Regions from separate parts of the Nocardia sp. CA-136227 genome, predicted to be linked through region 1. Evidence: riboswitches for the same ligand, from Rfam matches in the RefSeq annotation. Region 1 holds a riboswitch; each other region holds the start of a gene.
What was found. A riboswitch is a leader RNA that binds a small molecule or an ion and turns the genes downstream of it on or off. The one in region 1 is predicted to bind S-adenosylmethionine.
Positions count from the first base shown of each region.

Region 2: linked by a shared signal. The riboswitch ahead of ACQP06_RS33365 (ABC transporter substrate-binding protein) and the one ahead of ACQP06_RS33835 (rhodanese-like domain-containing protein) in region 1 are both predicted to bind S-adenosylmethionine.
Region 3: linked by a shared signal. The riboswitch ahead of ACQP06_RS02105 (aminotransferase class V-fold PLP-dependent enzyme) and the one ahead of ACQP06_RS33835 (rhodanese-like domain-containing protein) in region 1 are both predicted to bind S-adenosylmethionine.

Region 1 is NZ_CP192081.1:7,302,421-7,307,032, forward strand. Features, by position in the region: gene ACQP06_RS33815 (HAD-IIA family hydrolase) at 1-112, shown strand, start outside; gene ACQP06_RS33820 (MarR family winged helix-turn-helix transcriptional regulator) at 113-574, opposite strand; gene ACQP06_RS33825 (type 1 glutamine amidotransferase family protein) at 571-1,209, opposite strand; gene ACQP06_RS33830 (O-succinylhomoserine sulfhydrylase) at 1,317-2,531, opposite strand; gene ACQP06_RS33835 (rhodanese-like domain-containing protein) at 2,528-2,950, opposite strand; SAM riboswitch class IV at 2,965-3,080, opposite strand; gene ACQP06_RS33840 (Rv0361 family membrane protein) at 3,144-3,578, opposite strand; gene ACQP06_RS33845 (FAD-dependent oxidoreductase) at 3,801-4,612, shown strand, end outside.
Region 2 is NZ_CP192081.1:7,202,191-7,206,802, forward strand. Features, by position in the region: gene ACQP06_RS33360 (ABC transporter permease) at 1-1,342, opposite strand, end outside; gene ACQP06_RS33365 (ABC transporter substrate-binding protein) at 1,343-2,503, opposite strand; SAM riboswitch class IV at 2,575-2,693, opposite strand; gene ACQP06_RS33370 (HAD family hydrolase) at 2,849-3,460, opposite strand; gene ACQP06_RS33375 (GNAT family N-acetyltransferase) at 3,549-4,376, shown strand; gene ACQP06_RS33380 (MarR family winged helix-turn-helix transcriptional regulator) at 4,404-4,612, opposite strand, start outside.
Region 3 is NZ_CP192081.1:456,018-460,629, forward strand. Features, by position in the region: gene ACQP06_RS02095 (DUF2752 domain-containing protein) at 44-508, shown strand; gene ACQP06_RS02100 (hypothetical protein) at 527-715, shown strand; gene ACQP06_RS02105 (aminotransferase class V-fold PLP-dependent enzyme) at 731-2,044, opposite strand; SAM riboswitch class IV at 2,100-2,213, opposite strand; gene ACQP06_RS02110 (heme oxygenase (biliverdin-producing)) at 2,524-3,192, shown strand; gene ACQP06_RS02115 (LysE family translocator) at 3,347-3,979, shown strand; gene ACQP06_RS02120 (flavin reductase family protein) at 3,982-4,446, opposite strand; gene ACQP06_RS02125 (YbaK/EbsC family protein) at 4,596-4,612, opposite strand, start outside.

The DNA.
Region 1 (4,612 bases):
CACCGGCATCTCCACGCCCGCCATGGTCGAGCAGTTCCCGTACCGCCCGACCGCCATCCTGCCATCGGTCGCCTCGCTGGTCGGCAAGACCAAGGACCCGTTCGCGCTGTAGTCAGGCGGCGCCCGTCGCGTCGTCCTCGAGTGCGTCGAGGGCGGCCGACAGGGTCGTCAGCGCGTCCACGACCCGCTCCAGCTCATCCCTGCCCAGTTGCGCGACAAGGCGTTTCGCCATCGCCGCGTGCTGCGGGTCGATCGCGCGGACCGCGTCGTGACCGGACTCGGTGATGGCCACCAGCTTGGCGCGCCGATGCGCCGGATTCGGCTGGTACTCGACGAATCCCTTGCCCTCCAGCACATCCGCGATGCGCTGCACGCTCTGCCGGGTGATGCCCATCTCGCGGGCGATGCCCGCCACCGGCAACGGCCGGTGCAGGATCGCGCCCAGTACCTGCCACCACGCCACCGTGATCCCGGACGGCCTCGCCAATTCCTCGGCGATGCCGAGGAATTGGCCGTTCAGCTTGAACGACGTGACCGCCGCCGTCGCGAACAGTTCCTGCCCGGTGCGCGTCACCGCGCGGCCGCCCGCTGCTGCTCGTACTCGTAGAGCGTGTAGAAGCCCGCGGGATCGTTGTTTCCGTACAGCTTGTACCAGGCCTCCAGCACGTGCGGCTCGAAAATGTCCAGGCGAGCGAGGATCTCGCGCGCGAACTCGACCGGGCTGGTGCCGGACGCCGTGATCACGTCGCCACCGGTGACGGCGGGCGTCTGGACGAAGTGCTCACCGCCCGCGTAGCCGCTGTAGGCCAGGTATTCGGCGGCATTGCTGGTGTGCGGCCGATCGTCGAGCAGCCCCTCCTGCGCCAGCGCGAAGGTGCCACCGCAGATCGCCGCCACCGGGATCCCGGCCGTCACGAACTCGCGGGCCTTGCGGGCGAAAGCGGCGGGGGCCTCGGGATGAAGCTCGGTCTCCAGGCCCGGCAGGATCAGCATGGCACTGTCGCCCGGCTTCAGATCGTCGAGGACGACGTCCGGCAGGACGCGCATGCCACCCATCGAGGTGATCGGTTCGGCGCTGACGGCGACCGTCTTGACCTGCCATGTTCCCGGGTCACGGTGCCAGAGTGCGCGATTGATGTGTGCGGTCGCGTGGCCGACCTCCCAGTCCGAGAAGGTGTCGTAGACGGCCATGTGCACTGTTTTCATCATGACAGCATGCTGTCATTTTTGACAGCATGCTGTCAAGATCATTCGGGTTCATGAACGACGAAGGGCCGGAACCCCATGGGTTCCGGCCCTGTCGACTACTCGTCGGCTCAGCTCAACGCGTGATCCAGATCGTTGAGCAGATCCTCCACGTCCTCCAGACCGATGGAGACGCGCAGCACGCCATCGGTAATGCCCACGGCCGCACGGCCTTCCGGCCCCATCGCCCGGTGGGTGGTGGTGGCCGGGTGGGTGATCAGCGTCTTCGCGTCACCGAGGTTGTTGGAGATGTCGATGATCCGCAGCCGGTTCAGCACCTCGAACGCGCGCTTCTTGGCCTCGTTGTCGCCGGCCTTCAGCTCGAAGGTGATCACCGTGCCGCCGCCCGACATCTGGCGCTTGGCCAGCTCGAACTGCGGATGCGAGGACAGGAACGGGTACTTCACCCACGCCACCGCCGGATGCGACTCCAGGAACTGGGCGATCTTCAACGCCGAGTCCACCGACTGGCGCAGGCGCAGCGGCATCGTCTCCAGACCCTTGAGCAGGGTCCAGGCATTGAACGGGCTCAGCGCCGGACCGGTGTGGCGCATCAGGTTCTTCACCGGGCCGTCGATGTACTCCCGCGGACCCAGGATCGCGCCGCCGAGCACCCGGCCCTGGCCGTCGATGTGCTTGGTGCCCGAGTAGACGGTGATGTCCGCGCCGAGATCGAAGCCGCGCTGCAGCAGCGGGGTGGCGAAGACGTTGTCCAGCACCACCTTCGCGCCCGCCGCGTGCGCCAGATCCGAGACCGCGCGCACATCGGTGAGGGTCTGCATCGGGTTCGAGGGGGTCTCGAAGAAGACGGCCTGGGTGGGGACGGACAGCGCCTGCTCCCACTGGTTCAGGTCCTCGCCGTCGACGAACACCGTCTCCACGCCCCAGCGCGGCAGGATCTCGTTGGCCACCACGAAGCAGGAGCCGAACAGGCTGCGCGCCGCGACCAGCCGGTCACCGGCGGACAGCAGCGCGCCCAGCGCGGTGAACACCGCCGACATGCCCGACGCGGTCGCGAAACAGGCTTCCGCGCCGTCGATCAGGCGCAGCCGCTCCTCGAACATCGCGACCGTCGGGTTGCCGTAGCGCGAGTACACGAAGTGCTCGATATCGCCGGTGAAGGAGGCCTCGGCCGCCTCGGCGCTCTCGTAGACGAAACCCGAATTGAGGAACAGCGCCTCGGAGGTCTCGTCGAAGCCGGAACGCCGGGTGCCGCCGCGGACCGCCTGGGTGGCGGGGCCGACGCCCTCGGGGAGCGGTTTCTCGAAAGAGCCGCCGGTGATCATGACTGCCTCCACGGAAGTCCGTCGGCGCGCCAGCCGGTGCTGCCGCGGTGGCCTTGGCCGTCGAGCGCACCCTCGAAGCCGTCGACCACATTGAACGAGGGGGTGATGCCGAGTGTGGTGGCGGCGGTGGCCGCGCCGATCGAACGCTGGCCGGAGCGACAGATGAAGATGACGGGCGCGTCCGAGTCCGGGGTCCGGTGGGCCAGCGACTGCTTCAGCAGGTCGGTGAACCGGGCATTGGGGGTACCGGTGACGTCGACCCACTCGATCAGCGCGGTCGGACGGCCGATGCCGCCGGTGTCGGGCACGCCGACGAACCGCCACTCGGCCTCGGTACGCACGTCCACCAGGACCGCATCGGGGTTGTCGCGCAACAACTCCCACGCCTGCTTGGGCGTGATGTCACCTGCGTAGCTCACTTGTACCTCCTGAGAATCCGCACTTGCCGCACCGCTGTCCGATGCGAGGCCAGGTCGTCACCCGGAGCACCCCACCGCGGAGGAGGGTTGCCGACCAGCCAGCCGGGGCTTGGCGCTGGTACTCATGACCTGGGATTGAGATTGCCGAAGAACCGTCCCCACTGTCAAACCCCAGTGAGGTATTCGGCCGTTGTCACGAATTACAGACCAACCAGCGGGAATTCTCCTTGGCGAAGTGCCACGTCGACGTCGTCGGCGCCCCGGCGACGGTGAACGTGACCTGCGCGGTGGCCTGGTCGCCCGTGACGGACGCGTCGGTCAGCTTGTCGAAGGCGATCGAGCCGCCGGTCGCGGTGGCCGCCTTCAGCGGCGAGGCGTTCTCGTCGAATCCCTTGCAGGACAGCACCGGGTCGTACTTCCCGGAGTCGTTGCGGGCCATCACGAACTTGGTCGCCGCCAGCGAGAGCCGATCGGAATCTGTGACATTCTTCTCAACCGGCGACACGACCGACGCGATCACGATTCCCAGGATCACCACCGCGATGATTCCCGCCGCCACCAGGAACGGCCACATGCTGCGGGTCTCGTTCTGGTCGATCCGGATCGGGGTCTCCTCGGCGTCGCTCATGGGTAGATCATGCCTGGTCCCCTTGTGCGGGCCGCCGCGTGCCATCGATAGAATCAGCAGAATTTCCCGCCCCAGCGCGGGAATAGCAAGACTACGCAGCAACGCTGCAGCGTCGGGGGCCAACGGAGGCCGCCGAGGCCAGAGCGTCAACTTAGCCTAAGCTAAGAGCGACGGCTGAGTTTTGACGGCAAGTTAGTTTCGACCCAAAGGGTGCGCGGAAGAATGACCGAACAGAGTGCAGCGACCCGCCCGCTACGCATTGCGATCGTGGGCGCAGGACCGGCCGGCATCTACGCCGCCGACGCGTTGATGAAGTCCGACGCGGACGTGAGCATCGATCTCTACGAGCGCATGCCCGCGCCCTTCGGCCTGATCCGCTACGGCGTGGCGCCGGACCACCCGCGCATCAAGGGCATCATCACCGCGCTGCACAAGGTGCTCGACAAGCCGCAGGTCCGCCTGCTGGGCAATATCGACTACGGCGTCGACATCACCCTCGAGGACCTGCAGCAGTTCTACGACGCGGTCATCTTCTCCACCGGCGCCAACGCCGACCGCGCGCTGGGCGTCCCGGGCATCGACCTGGACGGCTCCTACGGCGCCGCGGACTTCGTGTCCTGGTACGACGGCCACCCCGACGTCGCCCGCACCTGGCCGCTGGAGGCGGAGAAGGTCGCCGTCCTCGGCGTCGGCAACGTCGCCCTCGACGTGGCGCGCGTGCTCGCCAAGACCGGCGACGAGCTGCTGCCGACCGAGATCCCGCCGAACGTCTACGAGGGCCTCCAGGCCAACAAGGCGCTCGAGGTGCACGTGTTCGGCCGCCGCGGTCCCGCGCAGGCCAAGTTCACCCCGCTCGAGCTGCGCGAGCTCGACCACTCGCCGACCATCGAGGTCATCGTCGACCCCGAGGACATCGACTACGACGAGGGCTCCGAGGCCGCGCGCCGGCACTCCAAGCAGGTCGACATGATCTGCAACACCCTCGAGCAGTGGGCCATCCGCGACGTCGGCGACCGCCCGCACAAGCTGTTCCT
Region 2 (4,612 bases), 100 kb from region 1:
CGCTGGGCGCGGGAATCCCGAAGATGCCGTAACTGCCGCGCGTCACCGATTCCCAATTGCGGATGATCGCCACCGTGACAATGCCGATGCCCAGCGTCGCGATCGCCACGTAGTGCCCGCCCAGCCGCCACAGCGGCGCGGCCAGCACCGAGGACACCACGGCCGCCACCACACCCGCCGCCACGATGGCGGGCAGGAACGCCCACCCGTGCGACACGGTCAGCACCGCCGAGGTGTACGCGCCGATCGCGATCGGCCCGGCCTGCCCGATCGCCAGCTGCCCGGCCGATCCGGCCACCAGGGTCATCGACACCGCGATGATCGCGTACGCCAGGATCTGGGTGCCCACCGAAATGCCGTAGTCGTCGGCGATCAACGGAATCGCCACGCCCGCAACACCGAAAGCCAGCAGCGCGTGCCACCAGCGCACCCGCAACTCCCGGCCCGCGCCGAGGAACGTCCCGGTCATGGGCTCGGATTCGATGGCGGGCGGCCGGGCCAGCAGCCCGCCGGGCCGCAGCACCAGGAAGATCACCAGCAGTCCGAACGTGATCAGATCCCGGTAGCCGTCGCCGAACCAGTAGATGCCGAACGCCTCCACCAGGCCGAGCACGAAGCCGCCGAGCACCGCGCCCGGAATCGACCCGAGCCCGCCGATGGTGGCCGCCACGAAGCCGGTCATGCCGACCACGCCGCCGCTGGTGGGCGAGATGTTCGAGTTGTAGAGGCCGACGAAGATGCCGGCCAGCCCGCCCAGCCCGGAGGCGATGGCGAAGGCCAGCGACTGCACCCGCCCGACCCCGATGCCCATCTGCGCGGCGGCATCCGGATCCTGCGCGGTCGCGCGGATCGCCAGCCCGTGCCGGCTGAACCGCAGGAACGCCCACAGCCCGCCCATCACCAGCAGGGTGATGGCGAACATGGCCACGTCCGAGGTGCCGAACCGTACCCCGCCCACCTGGAAGTTGTTGGTGGACAACACCTGCGGGAACGGCCGGGTGTCCGGCCCGAACACCAGGGCCACCACGTTCTCGATGATGAGCCCCACCGCCACCGTCGCCAGCAGCGCCGCGATGGCCGGGGCCCGGCGCAGCGGCCGCACCGCCAGCACGTCGATGGCCACACCGACCAGCGCCGTCACCGCCACCACCACGACCAGCGCGGCCCACCACGGCACCCCGTGCTGGGCGATCAGCCACCAGCCCAGCACCGAACCGAACGCGAAGATCGCGCCGTGCGCGAAATTGATGACATTGCTGACCCCGAAGATCAGGGTGATGCCCACGGCGATCAGCGCGTACGCATTGCCGTGGACCAGACCCGCGATGAGCGTGTCGAACATCTACTTCTTGCTTCCGACCGGTACGAACTTGCCGTTCTGCAGAATCAGCTCGATCGGCTTCACCCCGCTGGGACGGCGCGTCTGCTGATCGAAGGCGAAGGTGCCCAAGCCGATTCCGTCGAAGTCCTTGACCTCGCGCAGCCCCTTCAGCACGCCCTCCCGGGTCGCGCCGCCCGCCTTGGCGGCCTTCACCACCGCGTTCAGCGCGTCATAGGCGTACACATTGAAATCGCCCGGGTCGGTATTGAACTTGGCCCGGAACTTGGTGACGAAGTTCTGCACCTTCGGGCTCGGATCCGACGGCGTGAACACACCGTTCACGATGTCGCCCTCGGCCGCGGCGCCCGCCAGCTCGATGAACTGCGGCGTGTTCTGCCCGCCGAAGAACTGCCCGGTGAATCCGACATCCCGCAGCTGCTTGACCACCAGCGCACCGTCCGGTCCGTACCCCAGGTGCACGAAGGCCTCCGGGTTGGCGTCCCGGCCCTTGATCAAGACCGGCCGGAAGTCCTGCGAATCCGGCAGGATCGCCGAGGAATAGGCGATCTCGATGCCCTTCTCCTTGGCGAACTGCTCGAAGTACTTGAAAGCCTGCTTACCCCAGTCGGTTTCGAGGTAGACGACCGAGACCTTCTTCGCCTTGGAGCGCACCCACTCGGCATTGCGCTCCTGGTACACGTCCAACGTGATGGACGGACTCCACGAATAGTCCCCCGCCTTGGTGAAATCCACCGCGGAGTTGGTGAACCCGTACTGCACCAGCTTGCCCCGGTTGTACACCGGCGACGCCGCGATCGACGCGGGCGACGAGAAGTCGCCCAGCTCCGCGATGATCGACTGATCACCCACGAACTTGGTCGCGATCGGCACCGTCTGCTTCGGATCCGACTGCGAATCCTCCCACTTCAGCGCCACCTTCTTGCCATTGATCCCGCCCGCGGCATTGATCTCGTCGAGCGCCAGGTCGAACCCCTGCTGCCAGAGCCGCCCGTACTCGGCGGAATTGCCCGTCTTCGGCCCCGACACCCCGAAATACACGGTGTCCGAACTGCTTCCGGACGATTCGCTACCGCAGGCCGCCGCCAGACTCGCGACCAACGCCGCCGCCCCGACACCCACCGCCACCCGGAAACCACGCGACCGGGACAAGATCCTGCTCATTGCTACCTCTACATTCGCGCACCGGCACACGGCCGGGCAGGGGGACACGACCGCGACAGAGGAATGCGCGGTCCTGGCGCTTGCGCCACCCGGTCGGGCAACGCCTGGTCGTCACCCGGGGCACCCCACCGCCCACGCGAGGGTTGCCGATCAGCGAGCCGGGGCTCGAAAAACGCTGATACTCGTGACCGTGTCCAGAAAGGTAGCCGTGACAACCGGCGGTCGACACCGTTCGAATCACCCTGATGCCAAACGCCGCCCGGCCCCGCCGCCGGGAAATCCCCTGTCACCCCCGCGAATTGCCCCCGCGGCCGCATCGCCCCCCGCCGATGCCGCCGCTCACCCCTATGTCAGATGCGCGGTCAGCCAGGCCGGGAACTCGGTCAGGTCCCGCAGCACCACGTCCGCGCCGGCCGCCGACAACTCCTCGGCCGCGTACGGTCCGGTCGTCACCGCCACCGAGGTCGCGTCCGCCACCTTGGCCGCGCGCACGTCACCGAGATGATCACCCACATAGATCGAGGCGCCGCGCTCGAGCAGCACCTCCCCCTTCTCCTCCGCCCAGGCCCCGCCGACCAGTTCGTCGACCGCCAGCCCCAGATGATCCAGATGCAGCTGCGCGTGCGGCCCGTTCTTCGCGGTGATCACCAGCACCCGGCCCCCGGCCTCGTGCACCGCGGCCAGCGCGTCCACCACACCGGGCAGATGATCCGACGCGTGCACCGCCAACTCCGGGTACATCTCCCGGTACATGGCCACCACACCCGGCACCTCGTGCTCCGGGAACCACTGCGCCGCCTCGTGCGCCAGCGGCGGACCCAGCCGCGACACCACCAGCTCCGAATCGATCGCCACCCCGGTCCTGGCGGCCACCGCGTCCCACACCGCGGCGATCCCCGGCCGCGAATCGATCAGCGTCATATCCAGGTCGAATCCGACCACCAGGTCACCAGCCACATCCCGAACCCTACGGGCCGCGGAAAATCGGAGGCCCCGCGGCAGGGCCGCCACCTAAGCTCGGACCATGCCGAGCGATCAGGGAACGCTGTTCTGTGGAACCGACCTCGCCGCCCGCATCGAGGGCGTCGAAACCGAACTGATCGCCAAGGGCAGCGCGGCCGGCGCGGCCCGGCTCGGACCGGACACCGGCTTCGTGATCCCCCTCGCGGGCGGGGTCGCGTCCTTCGCCGAGGACGGGTCGCCGCTGAACAAGATCGCCGGGCTCGGCTTCGCGGGGATACCCGACGAGGCCGAACTCGACGAGATCGAGCGGCTGTTCGCGGCCCGCAAGACGCCCGTGCAGGCCGAGGTCTCCCAACTCGGCGACCCCGGCGTCGGGGAACTGCTCACCGGACGCGGGTACCGGCTGGTGTCGTTCGAGAACGTGCTCGGCCGCGAACTCGGCGCCGCGCTGACCGCGGACGTCGCGTCCGGCGTCGAGGTGACGCCCAGCGGCTCCGACGAATTCGACACCTGGCTCGACGTCGTCGCGGACGGCTTCGCCCACCCCGACCCCCAGGGCGTCGCCTCGCACGAGGAATTCCCCGCCGAGATCATCGCCAACGCCATGCGCGACCTCACCGGCGCGGCCGGGGTGCGGCGGTTCCTGGCCCGGCGTGACGGCCGGGTGGCCGGAGGCGCGAGCCTGCGGCTGGCCCGCGGCGTCGCCCAGCTCACCGGCGCGGCCACCGATCCCGCCCACCGGCGGCACGGCGTCCAATCCTCACTGTTGTCGGTACGCCTGGCCGAGGCGAGCGCGGCGGGCTGCGATATCGCGGTGGTGACCACCCAGCCCGGATCGAAATCGCAGCAGAACGTGCAACGGCAGGGGTTCAGCCTGCTCTACACCCGGGCCATCCTGGTCAAAGCCTGATCGACACCCGACCGGGCGTCCCTCCGGTCAGCCGGGCAGCCGGTGCGCGGCAATGGGTTTCAGCTGCTCGCGCAGCACATCGCCGTCGCCGCCGAAGAGCTGCTCGTCGGTGTCGACGGCGATCCGCACCGCCCGGCTCGCCAATTCCCTGCCCTCGGCCGTGATCTCGACCCGCAGCGCGCGGGCGTCGGCGGGGTCGGCCCGTCGCGCCAGCAGCCCCCGCTCCTCCAGACCGC
Region 3 (4,612 bases), 820 kb from region 1:
GCGACCTGGCAGGTGGGCGGCGGCCCGGCTACCGTTGATTCTCGTGGACACCACGGCAGCAGTACCGACGGCGGGAGCCGAACCAGGGCCGACGCGCCCGCGACGGCTCGGCGTCGGACTCCCGCTGCTGAGCGGCGCGGCCGTCGCCGGCGGCCTGGCGCTGCTGCACTTCCGGGACCCGCACGTGCAGGGGGCCTACGGGTTCTGCCCGTTCTACGAACTGACCGGGTACTGGTGTCCCGGCTGCGGCGGCCTGCGCGGCCTGCACAATCTGACCGATGGCCGGTTCCTCGACGCCATCCACAGCAATGTGCTGCTGTTGCCGTTGACGCTCGGCTTCCTCGCCTGGTGGGGCACCTGGCTGGTGCGCGCCTGGCGGGGCCGGGCGACGCCGCCGCGACTACCGCGGATTCTGCCCAGGTCGGCGATGTGGATCGCGGTGGCCTTCCTCGTCGTGTTCACGGTCGTCCGGAACACGCCGTGGGGTACGTGGATCGCACCCGTCTAGGCGGAGGATGCTCTTGCTATGAGCGAATCGCTGAAGGAGCGGGTTCGGAACAAGCTGATCCGCCAGCTCGACGAGGACGGACCGCCCGATCCGGAGCGGCAGGACACCCGGCAGGTATCGGTCCAGAACGATCTGGACCTGCTCGAAGCCGTCAGCGAGGACGACCCTTTCGTCGAGGAGCTCGCGGCTCGCTACATGGTGCCCTGACCCGCTCCGCGCGACTCAGAATCCGCAGGGTGCTCCGCCGTCCGCGGAACCGCCGAAGGGCCGGGTTTCCGGGACTGGGTTCCAGTGGCCGTCGGTGCGGGCGTAATCCCAGCTCGGACCGTGCTCGACCAGGGTGGCGACGGCGTCGATGAGGCGGTCCACGTCGGCGGCGGTGGTGCCGAGTCCGATGCTGGCGCGCAGCGCCGCGTCCACCCCGAGCCGCGACAGCAGCGGGTGCGCGCAGAACCGTCCGTCGCGCACACCGATCCCGTGTTCGGCGGAGAGGTACGCGGCCACCTGGCCGGGCTCGAAGCCGTCGACCGTGAACGCGACGATGCCGACGGCGTCGGTGCTGTCGCGCCACACGCGCAGGAAGTTCACGCCCGGAACGGTTTTCAGCCCGTAGCGCAGCCGGTGGGTGAGGTACTGCTCGTGCTCGACGACGGTGGTCTCGTCCAGGTCTGCGAGCGCGTCGCAGGCGGCGGCCAGGGCGGCCACCCCGAGCACGTTCGGGGAACCGGCCTCGTGGCGCTGCGGCGCGGGCGCCCACTCCACGCTGTCGGCGGTGACCGAGCGCACCGCGCCGCCGCCCGCCAGGTACGGCTCGGCGGCGTCGAGCCAGTCCCGGCGGCCGACCAGGACGCCGGCGCCGAACGGCGCGTACGCCTTGTGCCCGGAGAAGGCCAGGTAGTCGATGCCGGTGGTGCGCAGGTCGATCCGTCGGTGCGGGGCCAGCTGGGCGGCGTCGACCAGGATGCGGGTGCCGCACTGGTGCGCGATCCAGGCCAGCCGTTCCAGCGGCAGCAGTTCGCCGGTCACATTGGAAGCGCCGGTAACCGCCAGCAGCGCAGCGGGTTTCGAGCACAGTTCGGCGACCAGTCGCTGGATGGTCTCCTCGATGGTGTCGGCGACCGGCACCACGCGGCGGCCGTGCCGGGTCCAGGGCAGGAAGTTGGCGTGGTGTTCGACATCCAGCACCACGGTGTCGCCGGGCACGCACGCGGCCAGCAGGTTCAGCGAGTCGGTGGTGTTGCGGGTGAAGACCACCACCTGGTCGTCGGCGGCGTCGAGGAAGCGGGCGACGGAGCCGCGGGCCGATTCGTAGCAGTCGGTGGAGACGCGGGAGGCGTATCCGGCGCCGCGGTGCACGCTGGCGTAGAACGGCAGCAGGTCGGCGACCCGGTCGGTGACCTGCCGCAACGCGGGCGCGCTGGCGGCGTAGTCGAAGTTGGCGTAGCCCGTGGTCCCGCCCTGGACCAGCGGAACCCGGAGGTCACAGCCGGACACGGTGGCGAGGGGAGCACAGGTCTGGTCGGCGAAAGCGGTCATCACAAATCCCATCGGATTCAGGGGACACGCGATCGGAAAACAGGAATCGATCGTGAGTCCGCGCTTGCCGCGCCCGGTCGGGCGACGGCCCGGTCGTCACCCGGAGCACCCCGCCGCGGTGGAGGGTTGCCGACCAGCTAGCCGGGGCTTAGCGCTGGTACTCATGACCTGAGTGCGAGATTGGCAGACGCGTCGCGGGCTTGTCAACCCTGCCCGGCCCGGCCTGCCGGGTCAGATCTTCACGGCGGAGACGCAGCGTTCGAGGCCGGGGACCGTTCGCCGCCGCGGACCGCACACGACCTCCAGGCCCGCTGAGAACCTGTGACCAACGGCACCGGCGAATCGGAAAAATCATCCGAAAGTTGGAGTGGGTGGGCCGCAAAGTTCGAATCGCGCGATCGTTGCTGGGGCGTAGTGTCGATGAGGAAGTTAGGGTAGCCAAAGTGGTGCCCCCGGAGTTGACCACGAGGAGCCCGACCATGTTGGACACGGACACCGCCGCCGCCCCGTTCTCGACGCTCATTCGCACCGCGACCGAGCAGCAGCACAACGAGGCCGAGCACTCCACGTTCATGCGTGACCTGCTCACCGGCCAGCTCGGCGTCGAGGCCTTCCTCCGCTACACCGGCCAGCTCTGGTTCGTCTACGAGGCCCTCGAAAAGCATTCCGCCACACTGGCATCCGACTCCGTCGCGGGCCCGTTCGTGAAGCCGGAACTGGCGCGCCTGGCCGCGCTCGAGACCGACCTGGCCCACCTGGGCGGCGCGAACTGGCGCGACGAGCTGCAGCCGCTGCCGGCCACCGCCGCCTACGCCGCCCGCATCGAAGAGTGCGCGCAGGAGTGGCCGGCCGGGTACGTCGTCCACCACTACACCCGCTACCTGGGTGATCTCTCCGGCGGCCAGGTCATCCGCGGCACCGCCGAGAAGCTGTGGGACCTGCCCAAGAAGGGCGACGGCGTGCGCTTCTACGTCTTCGACGAGATCACCAATCCGGCCGCGTTCAAGCGCGAGTACCGCGAGGCCCTGGACCAGCTTCCCCTCGAAGGTCCCGAAGTCGATCGCGTGCTCGACGAGGCGCGACTGGCGTTCACGATGAACACCGATCTGTTCCGTGAACTCGGTGCGGAGTTCGGCGCGCGGAACTAGAACACCGTCACCAGAGGCCGTCGCGCTCCGTCCACCAGGCGGGGGCGGCGGCCTTCGCCGTGCTCGGGGACGCACCGTTGGCCCTGCTCGTCGGGGGCAGGGTCAGCGATATCACCCTTGCGTCGCGTCGCCGCGATGGGTTGCCATGGAGGGCATGAGTCTTCCGCTGCTGTTGAGTTTCGCGGGGTTGTGCGTGCTGCTGGCGCTCACACCGGGTCCCGATACCTTTCTGGTGCTGCGATTCTCGATGGCCGGACCGCGACCCGGGATCGCGGCGGCGGTGGGCTCGGCGTTCGGCGGGATCGTCTGGGCGACGGTGGTGGCGGCCGGAGTGGCGGCGCTGCTGGAACAGTCGGCGACCGCGTATCGCACGCTGAAGGTGATCGGCGGAATCTACCTGCTGTACCTGGGGATTCGGGCGCTGGTCGAGCATCGGCGCGCACGGAACGCGGAGGCCGAGCCGGAGGTGACGGTCGCGCAGGGCACGCCGGCGTCGATGCGCTCGGCGTTCGCTGCCGGATTGCTGTCCTGTGTTTTCAACCCGAAGGTGGGGTTGTTCTACCTCGCGGTGCTGCCGCAGTTCCTGACCGAGGTGACCTTCCTGAACACGCTCACCCTCGGCGCCATCGAATCCAGCATCGCGGCGATCGAGATGATCCTGCTCGCGGTGGCCGCCGCCCGCGCGGTCACGCTGTTGAAGCGGCCGCGGATCCGGGCCCGGCTGGAACAGGCGAGCGCGGCCATCCTGGCGGCGCTGGGTATCGGCACCGCGGCCTCGGCGGCCTGAGGTCAGTCGGCGATCTCGGCGCGGTGATAGGCGCCGTTGTAGTACACCAGCGGGCCGGCCGCGGGCGAGCTCTCGGTGTTGTCGTGCACCTGCGTGACCAGTCCGATCACCAGCGTGTGATCGCCGACGGGGATCAGCTGGTGCACGGTCGCGCGCACCCAGATCGGGGTGCCGTGCAGGACCGGTTCGCCGGAGCCGAGCGTGGCCCACAAGGACTTGTCGGTGAAGCGCTCCTCGGCGGACCGGCTGAACCGCTGCGCCAGATGCTTCTGATGCTCGCCCAGGAAGTGCACCACCACCGATTCGGCCCCGAGCATGGCCTCGATGCTGGAGGAGGTCTCGGCGATATTGAACGAGATGAGCGGCGGCTGCGCCGACAGTGAGGCGAACGAGGTCGCGGTGAATCCGACCGGACCCTGCGCGGAGTTCAGCGTGACGATGGTGACGCCGGCCGGATAGTGCCGCATGGCGGCACGGAACTGCTGCGCGGTGATGCCGCTCAGGTCGTCGGGCACGTGTAGCTCGGCGCCGGGCGTCGGAGAATCGGTCACGTCAAGAACCTACGTGGTCGCGGGCCCAGGTATTCCACGCCGGCGGAAAACCCCGTCGACGGCGGTCAGTCCACGTCGATGG